DNA from 2 places in the Gordonia sp. G4 genome. Region 2 is predicted to be linked to the other one. Evidence: predicted binding sites of a transcription regulator. Region 2 holds the regulator's gene; the other holds the start of a gene.
The links. The regulator LexA, encoded in region 2, represses DNA repair genes until DNA is damaged. The targets are predictions, from matches to a motif close to CGAACANNTGTTCG.

Region 1: AC3B5T_RS22325 (HNH endonuclease signature motif containing protein) is a predicted target of LexA. The motif match lies at 3,412-3,425, and genes of this name have one in related genera.

Annotation. Positions count from the first base shown of each region.
Region 1 is NZ_CM173442.1:4,943,167-4,948,670, forward strand. Features, by position in the region: gene hisB (imidazoleglycerol-phosphate dehydratase HisB) at 1-481, opposite strand, end outside; gene AC3B5T_RS22315 (histidinol-phosphate transaminase) at 478-1,623, opposite strand; gene hisD (histidinol dehydrogenase) at 1,620-2,963, opposite strand; gene AC3B5T_RS22325 (HNH endonuclease signature motif containing protein) at 3,452-5,089, shown strand; gene AC3B5T_RS22330 (hypothetical protein) at 5,472-5,504, shown strand, end outside.
Region 2 is NZ_CM173442.1:3,930,056-3,935,559, forward strand. Features, by position in the region: gene pfkB (1-phosphofructokinase) at 49-1,014, opposite strand; gene AC3B5T_RS17680 (DeoR/GlpR family DNA-binding transcription regulator) at 1,011-1,781, opposite strand; gene AC3B5T_RS17685 (phosphoenolpyruvate--protein phosphotransferase) at 1,932-3,641, shown strand; gene lexA (transcriptional repressor LexA) at 3,619-4,323, opposite strand; gene AC3B5T_RS17695 (LysM peptidoglycan-binding domain-containing protein) at 4,591-5,130, shown strand; gene nrdR (transcriptional regulator NrdR) at 5,230-5,504, shown strand, end outside.

The DNA of each region.
Region 1 (5,504 bases), 1.0 Mb from region 2:
AAACGTGCCGGTTGATGACGGTCGAGTACGGCACACCCGGGTAGCCGCCGATGACGGCGGCGAGCATGTGGTCGGGCTCGCCGGTGTGCACGCAGTACGGGCGACCGGAGACGTCGACGACGGCCTGGGCGAGGGTCTCGTCCATCGGGATCCAGGAATCGCCGAAGCGACGGATGCCCTTCTTGTCGCCGAGCGCCTGACCCAGCGCCTGGCCGAGCACGATCGCGGTGTCCTCGATGGTGTGGTGGCCCTCGACCTCGATGTCACCCTTCGCCTCGACGGTGAGGTCGAAGCTGCCGTGCTGCCCGAAGGCGGTCAGCATGTGGTCGAAGAACGCGATGCCGGTGGAGATGTTCGTCACGCCGGTGCCGTCGAGGTTCAGTTCGACGGAGATCGAGGACTCCCGGGTGGTCCGTTCGACCTTCGCGATGCGCGGTGTCGGGCTCCCTGGTGCGGGGGTGCTCGCAGGGCTGTTGCTCACTGAGTGTTCTCCAGATCTGTGGTGGCGAGCGTGCGGCTGACGTCGAGGAAGGCGTCGTTCTCCGGGGCGAGGCCGATGGTCACCCGCAGATGACCGGCGATGCCCACGTCGCGGATCAGGACGCCATGGTCGAGGTAACGCTGCCACGACGCCGCAGCATCCCGGAAGCCGCCGAACAGCACGAAGTTCGAGTCGGAGTCCACGACGCGGTACCCGAAGGCGGTCAGCGCCGCGACCACGCGCTCGCGTTCGGACCGGATCGCGGCGACGCCGGCGAGGGTGTCGTCGCTGTGGCGCAGCGCGGCTCGCGCGGCGGCCTGGGTCAGCACGGACAGGTGGTACGGGAGCCGCACCAGCTGGATCGCGTCGACGACGGCGGGCGCTGCGGCGAGGTAGCCGAGCCGGCCGCCGGCGAAGGCGAAGGCCTTGCTCATCGTGCGGCTGACGACGACCTTGGCCGGGAACTCGTCGATGAGCTCGACGGCGCTCGGAGCCGCCGAGAACTCGGCGTAGGCCTCGTCGACGATCACGATGCCCGGAGCCGCCTCGACGATGCGACGCAGGTCCGCGAGCGGGATCGAACCGCCGGTCGGGTTGTTGGGCGAGGTCACGAAGACGACGTCCGGTTCGCGGTTCGCGACTTCGGCGACCGCGTAGTCGGTGTCGAGTGAGAAGTCGCCCGCCCGCGCCGCGACCAGCCAGGTGGTGTCGGTGCCGTCGGAGATGATCGGATGCATCGAATACGACGGCACGAACCCGAGCGCACTGCGGCCGGGACCGCCGAAGGCCTGCAGCAGTTGCTGCAGAACCTCGTTGGAACCGTTTGCCGCCCACAGGTTCTCGACGCCGAGCTGCACACCGGTGGCCCGGGTCAGGTAGGCGGCGAGGTCGGCACGGAGGGCGACGGCATCGCGATCGGGATAGCGGTGCAACTCAGCGGCGGCCTCGCGCACCGACGCGGCGACATCGCCGATCAGGGCCGGCGACGGCGCGTGCGGGTTCTCGTTGGTGTTGAGGATCACCGGAACCCTGAGTTGCGGTGCGCCATAAGCGCTCTTGCCACGGAGGTTCTCACGTAGCGGCAGGTCGTCGACGGTGATCGAGCTGCCCGGGGTTGCCGTCACCGGATCGGCGGTCGTCACCGGCCCGCGCTCCCGACGAAGCGCTGCTTCACCGCATCACCGTGACCGGGCAGGTCCTCGGCGTCGGCGAGGGTCACCACCTTGTCGGCGACCTCGCGCAGCGCGGCCTCGTCGTAGTCGATGACATGAACGCCCTTGAGGAACGTCTGTACTGACAGACCGGACGCGAAACGGGCCGAACCCGAGGTCGGCAGAACGTGATTGGAGCCCGCGCAGTAGTCACCGAGGCTGACGGGAGCATAGGGCCCGACGAAGATCGCGCCCGCGTTGTGCACCCGGTCGGCGACCGCGGCCGCATCGCGAGTCTGGATCTCGAGGTGTTCGGCCGCATAGGCATCGACGACGGCGAGCCCCGCGTCGAGATCGTCGACGAGAACGACGCCCGACTGCTCGCCCGACAGGGCGGTGGTCACGCGTTCGCGGTGCTTGGTGGCCGCGACCTGCTGCTCGAGAGCTTCGTCGACGGCGTCGGCGAGTTCGGCGCTGTCGGTCACGAGCACCGACGCCGCGAGGACGTCGTGCTCGGCCTGGCTGATGAGGTCGGAGGCGAGGATGCCCGCGTCCGCCGAGTCGTCGGCGAGGATCGCGATCTCGGTGGGTCCGGCCTCGGAGTCGATGCCGACCACGCTGCGGCACTGACGCTTGGCCGCTGTGACGTAGATGTTGCCCGGGCCGGTGATGAGGTCGACGGGGTCGAGAACGGCATTCGGCTCGTCCGCGGAATCCGTGTCGGCGCCACCGTAGGCGAGCAGGGCCACTCCCTGGGCACCGCCGACCGCCCACACCTCGTCGACGCCGAGGAGCGCGCAGGCGGCGAGGATGGTCGGGTGCGGCCACCCGCCGAAGTCCTTCTGCGGAGGCGAGGCGACGACCAGCGAGCCGACGCCGGCCTCCTGGGCGGGGACGACGTTCATGATGACCGACGACGGGTAGACGGCGTTTCCGCCCGGGACGTACAGGCCGACGCGGCGCACCGGAATCCACTTCTCGCTGACGACGCCGCCGTCGACGACCTGGGTGCGGGTGGTCTCCCGTCGCTGGTCGGCGTGAACCTTGCGCGCGCGAGTGATCGACTCGCGCAGCGCCTCGGCAACCTGCGGGTCGAGCCCGGCCAGAGCATCGGCGATGACCTGGGCGGGCACCCGCACCGACGCGGGGCGGACACCGTCGAACTTCTCGCCATAGTCGAGCGCAGAGCTGCTCCCGTTCTCCGCCACCGAATGCACGACCGGTGTCACCGTGTCGAGGACGGCATTGACATCGGTACCCCCGCGGGGCAGCGCGCGACGCAACTCGGCGAGTGTCGGCGTGCTACCGCGCAGGTCAATTCGGGCGAGCATGATCTCTCCTGGTGGCTGCTGATGTACCCGACAAGGATACGTGTCGGCTGCCAGCGGATTTCTGGTGCGGGTGATGCGGGGTTCTCCTGAGGTGGAGCCAGGCGCCGGGAGCGAAGCGAGCGGGCCGGATGCCGGAGCGAGGTCGACGGACTCCACCGGCGCATCGCGAAAGAGGAGGACGCCCTGTTTTCGTTCGGTGACGACCCTCGACTGCGATCAGTGGGCACCGCGACTAGCGCGTGTGGCGCGCACATCCTGGCGACTCGCTGCTCGACCACGGCGCGTAGGTGTCGGGAAGGTGCCCACACGCCGGCCTGATGTCTGTGGTCAGCCGGATTGAATGGCGCCTATCACAGCACACCGACAGTTCCCGCCGCCCGCGTATCGTATTAATACTCTGTGCGACAATATGATTCAAATCCAGCGCAGCCCGGTTTTCGTGTACACTCGAACGTACATTCGCAGCAACGGTTCTTGGGGGGTTGGCCATGTCTGACGAGTCCGCGACGCCGCAACCGCGTGCCGTCGAGTTGGCGAGCGAGCTGCACGCGATCCTCGACGAAATGCAGTCGGTGGATCTGTCGCCGTGTACCGATGCCGAACTCGCTGAAGTGGCCGCCGATACCGAGAAAGCGATCGCACGGTTGACTGTTGCCGGTGACCGGCAGATCGATCAGGCCGAGGCCCGCGACCTGCCCCGCAAAGCGGGGTGCCGAACACTCATGCAGTACATGACCCACCGGCTACGCGTCTCCAACCCGATGCGACGCCGTAAGCACATGGACGCCACCGCCACCCGCACCAGCCTCGGCGGCGACATCCTGGAACCCGAACACCCCACCCTGGCCGAAGCGTTCGCCGCCGGAGCGGTCGGCTCCGCACACGTGCAGGCCGCCCTCGATGTCCTCGACCAGATCCCCCACGGAATCGACCACGACGTGAAAGTCGCGGCCGAACGCCAGATGGCCGAGATCGCCACCGACCACACACCCGCCGACATCACCCAACTCGGCGCTCGGCTGCTGGCTCATCTCGACCCCGACGGCACATTGGCTGATGACACCGACCAGAAACGACGCCGCAACCTGTGGATCGGCCGCCAACGCGCCGACGGCACCGCCAAAATATCGGGCTCGCTGACCCCCGAACTCGCCGCCCGGTTGACGATGATGTTCGCCGTGTGGGGCAAACCCGGACTCAACAACCCCGACGACCCCGCCTCACCGTCCGGACCGGCCGGGGCCGCTGACCCCGACGCCCTGACCACCGCAGCCGACCGTGACAGCCGTACTCCCGCGCAGATCAATCACGACGCGCTCGACGCCGCCCTGGCCGCAGGTTTCGCCGACGGGACCCTTGGAAAGTCGCACCGCGGATTGCCCGTGCAACTGATCGTCAAAGCCGACCTCGGCGACCTGATCCGCGAAGCCGGTCTCGCGACCACCGCGACCGGCACCCTGCTGCCCATCCCGGACCTGATCGCGATGGCCGGTGAGGTCCAACCGTGGTTGGCGATCTTCAAAGACGCCACCGCTGTCCCGCTGCACTTCGGGCGGGGAAAGCGTCTCGCCACCCGTGAACAGCGCCTCGTCTCCTTCGCCCGCCCCGACGGTGAAGTATGTTCGGCGCCCGGGTGTGATCAGCCCGCTACCCACGTCGACATGCATCACGCCCACAAGGATTGGGCGAAGGGTGGTCTCACCGACATCGACGACCTCGCCCCCGCCTGCCCACGCCACAACCGAATGGTCGGCGACCACCCCGGCCAATACACCACCCGCATCGCCCGATCCGGACCCGACGAAGGCCGCTGCGCCTGGCGATTGAACGCCGAACCCGGCGCACCGCCCAACCCCGAGCGCCTCAACCGCCGACCCGACATACCCCGGCGGTTCGCAGAGCATCTGAACACCGTGCGCGACGAAATCCACGGACCACTAACAAGGTCCGGCGATCAAGCACGCCCAGACCAGTCGCGCCCCGAGCCGACCCACCACCAAGACGCGCGCCGCTCATGGTCGCAAACCAGTCACGTCATCGACGTCCGACCACCACGATCCGGACCACCCCTATCCCGGCCCTCCCTCGTCGAGGCCCACCTCATGGAGCTACTCGCCACCCTCTGACCGCATCTGAGATCACGATCAGCTGGCACAGGATTCCGGCGGTCCCGAGTCGTCGGCCAAACGAGCCCAGAACCCTTGGGGAGGTGGGACCAGCGGCCAGCGCATCTCGATCAGCCACAGCGAGGTGCGTGAGTGACTGGCTGGCTGGCTCGCCGGCTGGCTGGCTGGCCAAAGACGATGCGAGATGATGTGCAAGTCATACCGGCGGACGACGCCGACAAGCCCGTCGCCGGTCGCGGTCTACCTCGATAGCCTCCGGTAGTGCCGAACTCACTATCGCCGATCCACCTCTGCTGCCTGCTCTGGGCGCGCCGACACGGCCGAAGCCCTGACCCGATACGAGGACACCGTTCTCGGCCTGCTCCCCGAGCACAAAGGCGTCGTGCTCAGCCGAGTGGTCGGTGACGGACACGAC
Region 2 (5,504 bases):
AACAGGGCGGGGGTATCGGGCGGGCGGTCCGGGTTACGGGATGTGGCGTCAGGTCATGCGGGCGGCTCCCGACAGTTCGGTCACCCGGACGCCGGGGAGGTCGAGGTGGTCGGGAGTCGGAGCCTGTGTTCCCGCCAGTGAGGCAGCCGCGGCGCCATACGCCACCGCAGACCGGAGGCACTCGGCGGGCGAGGCCCCGGTGCTCTGTGCGATGAGGAAACCGGCGAGCGAGGAGTCGCCCGCGCCGACGGTGCTGCGCGGGACGATCGGCGGAGGCGTCGCCGACCAGGCGCCCGACGCGGTGACCAGGACGGCGCCGGCGGACCCGAGCGTTGCCAGGACGTTGCCGCCGATCTCCTCCGCGATCGTGGTCGCGGCCTCCACCACGGGTCCGAGATCGTTGCGGGAGAGAGCGTCTCGGAGTATGGCCGGGTCGGCGCCGGTCAGCTCGGCGAGCTCGTCCTCGTTGGGTTTGATCAGGTCGACGCGACCGGCGACGACGGCACGGAGCGGAGCGCCGGAGGTGTCCACCGCGACCCGGCATCCGGCGAGGACGAGGTCGTCGGCGATCGAGCGGTACCAGTCATCGGGAACGCCGGGCGGCAGCGAGCCGCAGAGGGTGACCCAGTGCGCGGAGTCGGCGTGAGCGCGGACGAGTCCGACGAGTGCTTCGCGATCCTGCGTCGTCAGGGCGACGCCCGGCGCGTTGATCTTGGTGGTCGTCCCGTCCGACTCGGCGATGGTGATGTTGGAGCGGACCTCGCCGTCGACGGGCACCGCGTCGTAGGGGAGTCCGAGGTCGTCGAGTGCGGTGCGCAGCGGATCGCCCGACCGGGCGGGGAGCAGGGCACGGGTGGACAGACCGGCGGCCGCGACGACGCGGGACACGTTGACACCTTTGCCGCCGGGTTCGGTACGGACCACGCCGGCACGCTGCACCTCGCCGCGGGCGAGCGGTGCGCCGAGTTCGAGGGTGCGGTCGAGGCTCGGGTTCGCGGTGACCGTCACGATCATGCGATCACCACCTCGACGCCGCGCGCGGACAGGGCCGCCGAGAAGGCCGGGTCGATCCCGGAGTCGGTGATGAGGACGTCGACGTCGTCGAGCCCGGCGAACGAGGACAGATCTTCGCGGTCCATCTTCGAGCTGTCGGCGAGCACCACGACGCGTTGTGCGGCCGCCACCATCGCCGCCTTCACCGCCGCCTCGTCGGGGTCGGGGGTCGACAACCCGTGGGACTCGCTCAGACCGTTGGTGCCGAGGAACGCGGTGGTGACGCGCAACCGGCGGAGTGCGTCCACCGTCTCGACGCCCACGGTGGCCTGGGTGAGACCGCGGACGCGTCCGCCGAGAGCATGGAGGCCGTCGGGATGGGTGCCGGCCAGCAGACCGGCGATGGGCAGGCTGTTGGTGAACAGGGTGAGTCTCCGATCCGGCGCGGTGGCCTCGGCGGCGCGGTAGGTCGTGGTGCCGGCGTCGAAGAGCACGGAACCGCCGTCCGGCGGCAGGAAGCGGATCGCCGCGCGGCCGATCGCGGTCTTCTGTTCGATCTGGCTCGACTCGCGCTCGTCGATCCCGAGTTCGCCCAGAGCCCGCATGACCTCGGCGCGGACGGCACCTCCGTGGACACGCTGCAAATGCCCGGCACGCTCCAGAACGGCGAGGTCTCGACGGACGGTCTCGCTGGTGACGTCGAATTTCTCGGCGAGCGCGGCCACGGATGCCCGCCCCGCGACGCGCACCTCGTCGACGATCGCCTGTTGTCTCTCCTCGGCGTACACATCGCTCCGATCTGAAGGTTCCAGCCACCCCGCTTGTTGAGGCGTGTGGGATTGGATGTTGTAGTAATTGTGTTTACGCCTGTTTGTGTTGACAAGTCAAGCACTTTTTGTAACGGTGGTCACATCGATAGTCGAGTGAGAGGCAAGACGATGGCGCAGATCCTGACAGGGACCCCGGTGGTCGGCGGACTGGCGCACGGTCCGGCGCTGTGGCCGGGCGAGCGGCCCGATCACTCGCCGGAGACGCTCGGCGTCGGCGTGGAGATCCCCGAGGAGCGCCGCGCCGACGAGGTGACGCGCTTCGCCTCGGCTGCCGGGGCCGTCGCTGCGCGACTGCGCACGCGCGCCTCCCAGAACACCGGGGTGGCCGCGGAGGTGCTCGCGGCGACCGCGGGGCTGGCCGAGGACCGGGGATGGATCGGTTCCGCGACGGCGCTCATCACCAAGGGCGCCTCCGCCGAAGCCGCGGCCGTCGCGGCCACCGAGCAGTTCGCGGCGGTGTTCACCAAACTCGGCGGGCTGATGGCCGAGCGGGTCACCGATCTCAACGACGTCCGCGACCGCGTGCTCGCCGAACTGCTCGGCCTGCCCGAGCCGGGTGTGCCGACACCGCAGGTGCCGTCGGTGCTGCTCGCCGACGATCTTGCGCCCGCCGACACCGCCGGCCTCGACCCGGCGAGCACGATCGCGCTCGTCACCCGATTGGGCGGCCCCACCAGTCACACCGCGATCATCGCGCGGCAGCTGGGGATCCCATGCGTCGTCGCGGTCACTGATCTGGCCGAGATCGAGCCCGGCACAACCGTTCTCGTCGACGGAACAACCGGTCGCATCGAGGTCGAGCCCGATGCGGACACGGCCCGGGCACGCGTCGAGGAGGACCGGCGACGCGCCGAGGTCGTCGCCGGCTGGACGGGTCCGGGGCGCACCGCCGACGGCGTGGGTGTGTCAGTGCTCGCCAATGTCGCCGACGGATCGTCGGCACGGGCCGCGGCCGGACACCCCGTCGAGGGTGTCGGACTCTTCCGCACCGAACTCGCCTTCCTCGAACGCGCAGACGAACCGTCGGTGGACGAGCAGGCCGGGATCTACCGTGAGGTCCTCGGTGCTTTCGACGGGCGGAAGGTGGTGATACGCACCCTCGACGCCGGCTCGGACAAACCGCTCCGCTTCGTGACGCATCCCGACGAGTCCAATCCGGCGCTGGGGGTCCGTGGGGATCGAATCGCCCTGGCGCATCCCGAGATCCGCGCACATCAGCTCGACGCGATCGCGCTGGCCGCCGTCGGCTCGAAGGTCGCGCCGTGGGTCATGGCGCCGATGATCGCCTCGCCGGCGGAGGCGCGGGTGTTCGCCGCGGAGGTCCGGGGTCGGGGTCTGGTCGCGGGGGTCATGATCGAGGTGCCCGCGGCGGCGATCCTCGCCGAGGCCGTGCTCGCGGAGGTGGACTTCGTGTCCATCGGTACCAACGATCTGACGCAGTACACGATGGCGGCCGATCGGATGTCGGCCGATCTCGCCGGGCTGACCGACCCGTGGCAACCCGCCGTGCTCAGCCTGATCGCGGGTGTTGCCGCCGCGGGTGTCCGACAGGGAAAGCCGGTCGGGGTCTGCGGTGAGGCGGCCGCCGATCCGAATCTCGCCTGCGTCCTCGTGGGTCTCGGGGTGACCTCGCTGTCCAGTGCGCCCGCCGCGGCCGCCGCGGTGGGGGCCAGGCTCGGTGCGGTGACCACACAGGACTGCCGTGCTGCCGCCGACGCCGCGCTGGCCACGTCCGATCCTGCCGCGGCGCGCGAAGCGGCCGCGGCAGTGCTCGACCGTTCGGTCGGCGGAGAGGTCAGATTCGCCGCATCACGGTGACGACCTTGCCGAGGATCACGGCGTCGTTGCCCGGGATGGGATCGAACAGTTCGTTGTGCGGCATCAGCCACACGTTGGCGCCCTGACGCTTGAAGGTCTTCACCGTGGCCTCGCCGTCGATCATCGCCGCGACGATGTCGCCGTTGTCGGCGACGTTCTGCTGCCGGACCACCACCCAGTCGCCGTCACAGATGGCCGCGTCGATCATCGATTCGCCCACGACGCGCAGCAGGAACAGCGAGCCCTCGCCGACCAGCTCGCGAGGAAGCGGGAACACGTCCTCGACCGCCTCCTCGGCCAGGATCGGACCACCGGCCGCGATACGACCGAGGACCGGCACGAAGGTCGGCTCGGGTAGTTGACCGGCCGAGGGGGTCTCCGGCGACGGCGGCTCGCTCGGGGCGATGTTGACCGCGCGGGGCCGGTTCGCATCTCGCTTGAGCAGGCCCTTGCGTTCCAGCGTTCGCAGCTGGTGGGCGACCGACGATGTCGAGGCGAGCCCGACCTCGTCGCCGATCTCGCGGATGCTGGGCGGATAACCGCGCTCGCGAACCGAGCGGCGGATCACCTCCAGGACCCCGAGCTGTCGCGGGGTGAGTGAGGCCTCGGCGGCGGCGACGTCGATCGGGGCCTCGTCGTCGACTCCCCGCGCTCGGCCGCGCCTGTCGCCGGTGTCACTCATGTTCAGTTCCTCTCGTCTTCGGAACGTGCAGGTAGATGGCCCGTGGGATGTCCGGTGGGGATGTTCAGCCGGGTCCGAGCCTAGCGGAGTGCGACCCTCACCTCAAACATTTGTTCGATGTGTCGCGAGACTTTGTCGGTGCGCCGTGCTACAAATTCGAACATCAGTGCATCGAACACCTGATCGAAGTTCGAACACCGACAGCACCACACACCACACCAGAAGATCTCACCCAGAGGATCTCGCACCGAACACTCGGAGGGCACCATGCGCACCGACACTCTCGTCGCTCCCGTCCGTACCGACCGTCCCGACACCGTTCGGGCGCGTACCGATCGCGCCGATCGCGTCCGGACCCGTGCCCCGCTGTCCGACGGTCGCCGCCCGGTCGACAACCGGCCGGCAGGCAACCGTCCGGCGGGCGGGTCACCGCTGACCCCGCGTGTCGGCGCCACGAGCTGCGGCTCGGCGGTGGGGTCCAGGGGCCGGGGCCCTCTCGCGCCGGATGCCGCGGTGTTCCGTCGCCGTCGCCGCACCGCGGTGGCGGTCCTCGCCGGCGTCGGGCTGGCGTTCGTCGTGTGGGTGTTCGGCGTCGTCGGCCAGAACTACTCGGACTCGATGACCCCTGCCGCCGTGAGTGCGGAGGTCGTCCACGTGCGCGCGGGGGACTCCCTGAGCACGATCGCCGGCCGGGTGGCGCCGGAGATGCCGCGCGAGATCGTGATCGACGAGATCGTCGCGATGAACGATCTGCCCACGAGTGCGCTGCAGGTGGGCCAGCCCCTGCTCACCCCCCGGTACCGCTGAGGCCGGGCGGTATCCTCGATGTCACAGGGGCCGGCCGAGAAGCGGCGGGGCGCACGGATTCGGTGCGTTCCAGCGTCCCGCGACCTGCGTGAGGACACGATGCGCTGCCCCTTCTGCAAGAACGACGACACCAAGGTCATCGACTCGCGTGTCGCAGACGAAGGGCAGGCCATCCGACGCCGCCGCTCGTGCGTGGAGTGCGGCCGCCGTTTCTCGACCGTGGAGAGCGCCGTGCTCGCCGTGGTCAAACGCAACGGTGTGACCGAGCCGTTCAGTCGCGAGAAGGTGATGCGCGGTGTCCGACGCGCCTGTCAGGGCCGACACGTCGCCGAGGACGCACTCGCCCAGCTCGCCCAGCAGGTGGAGGACACCGT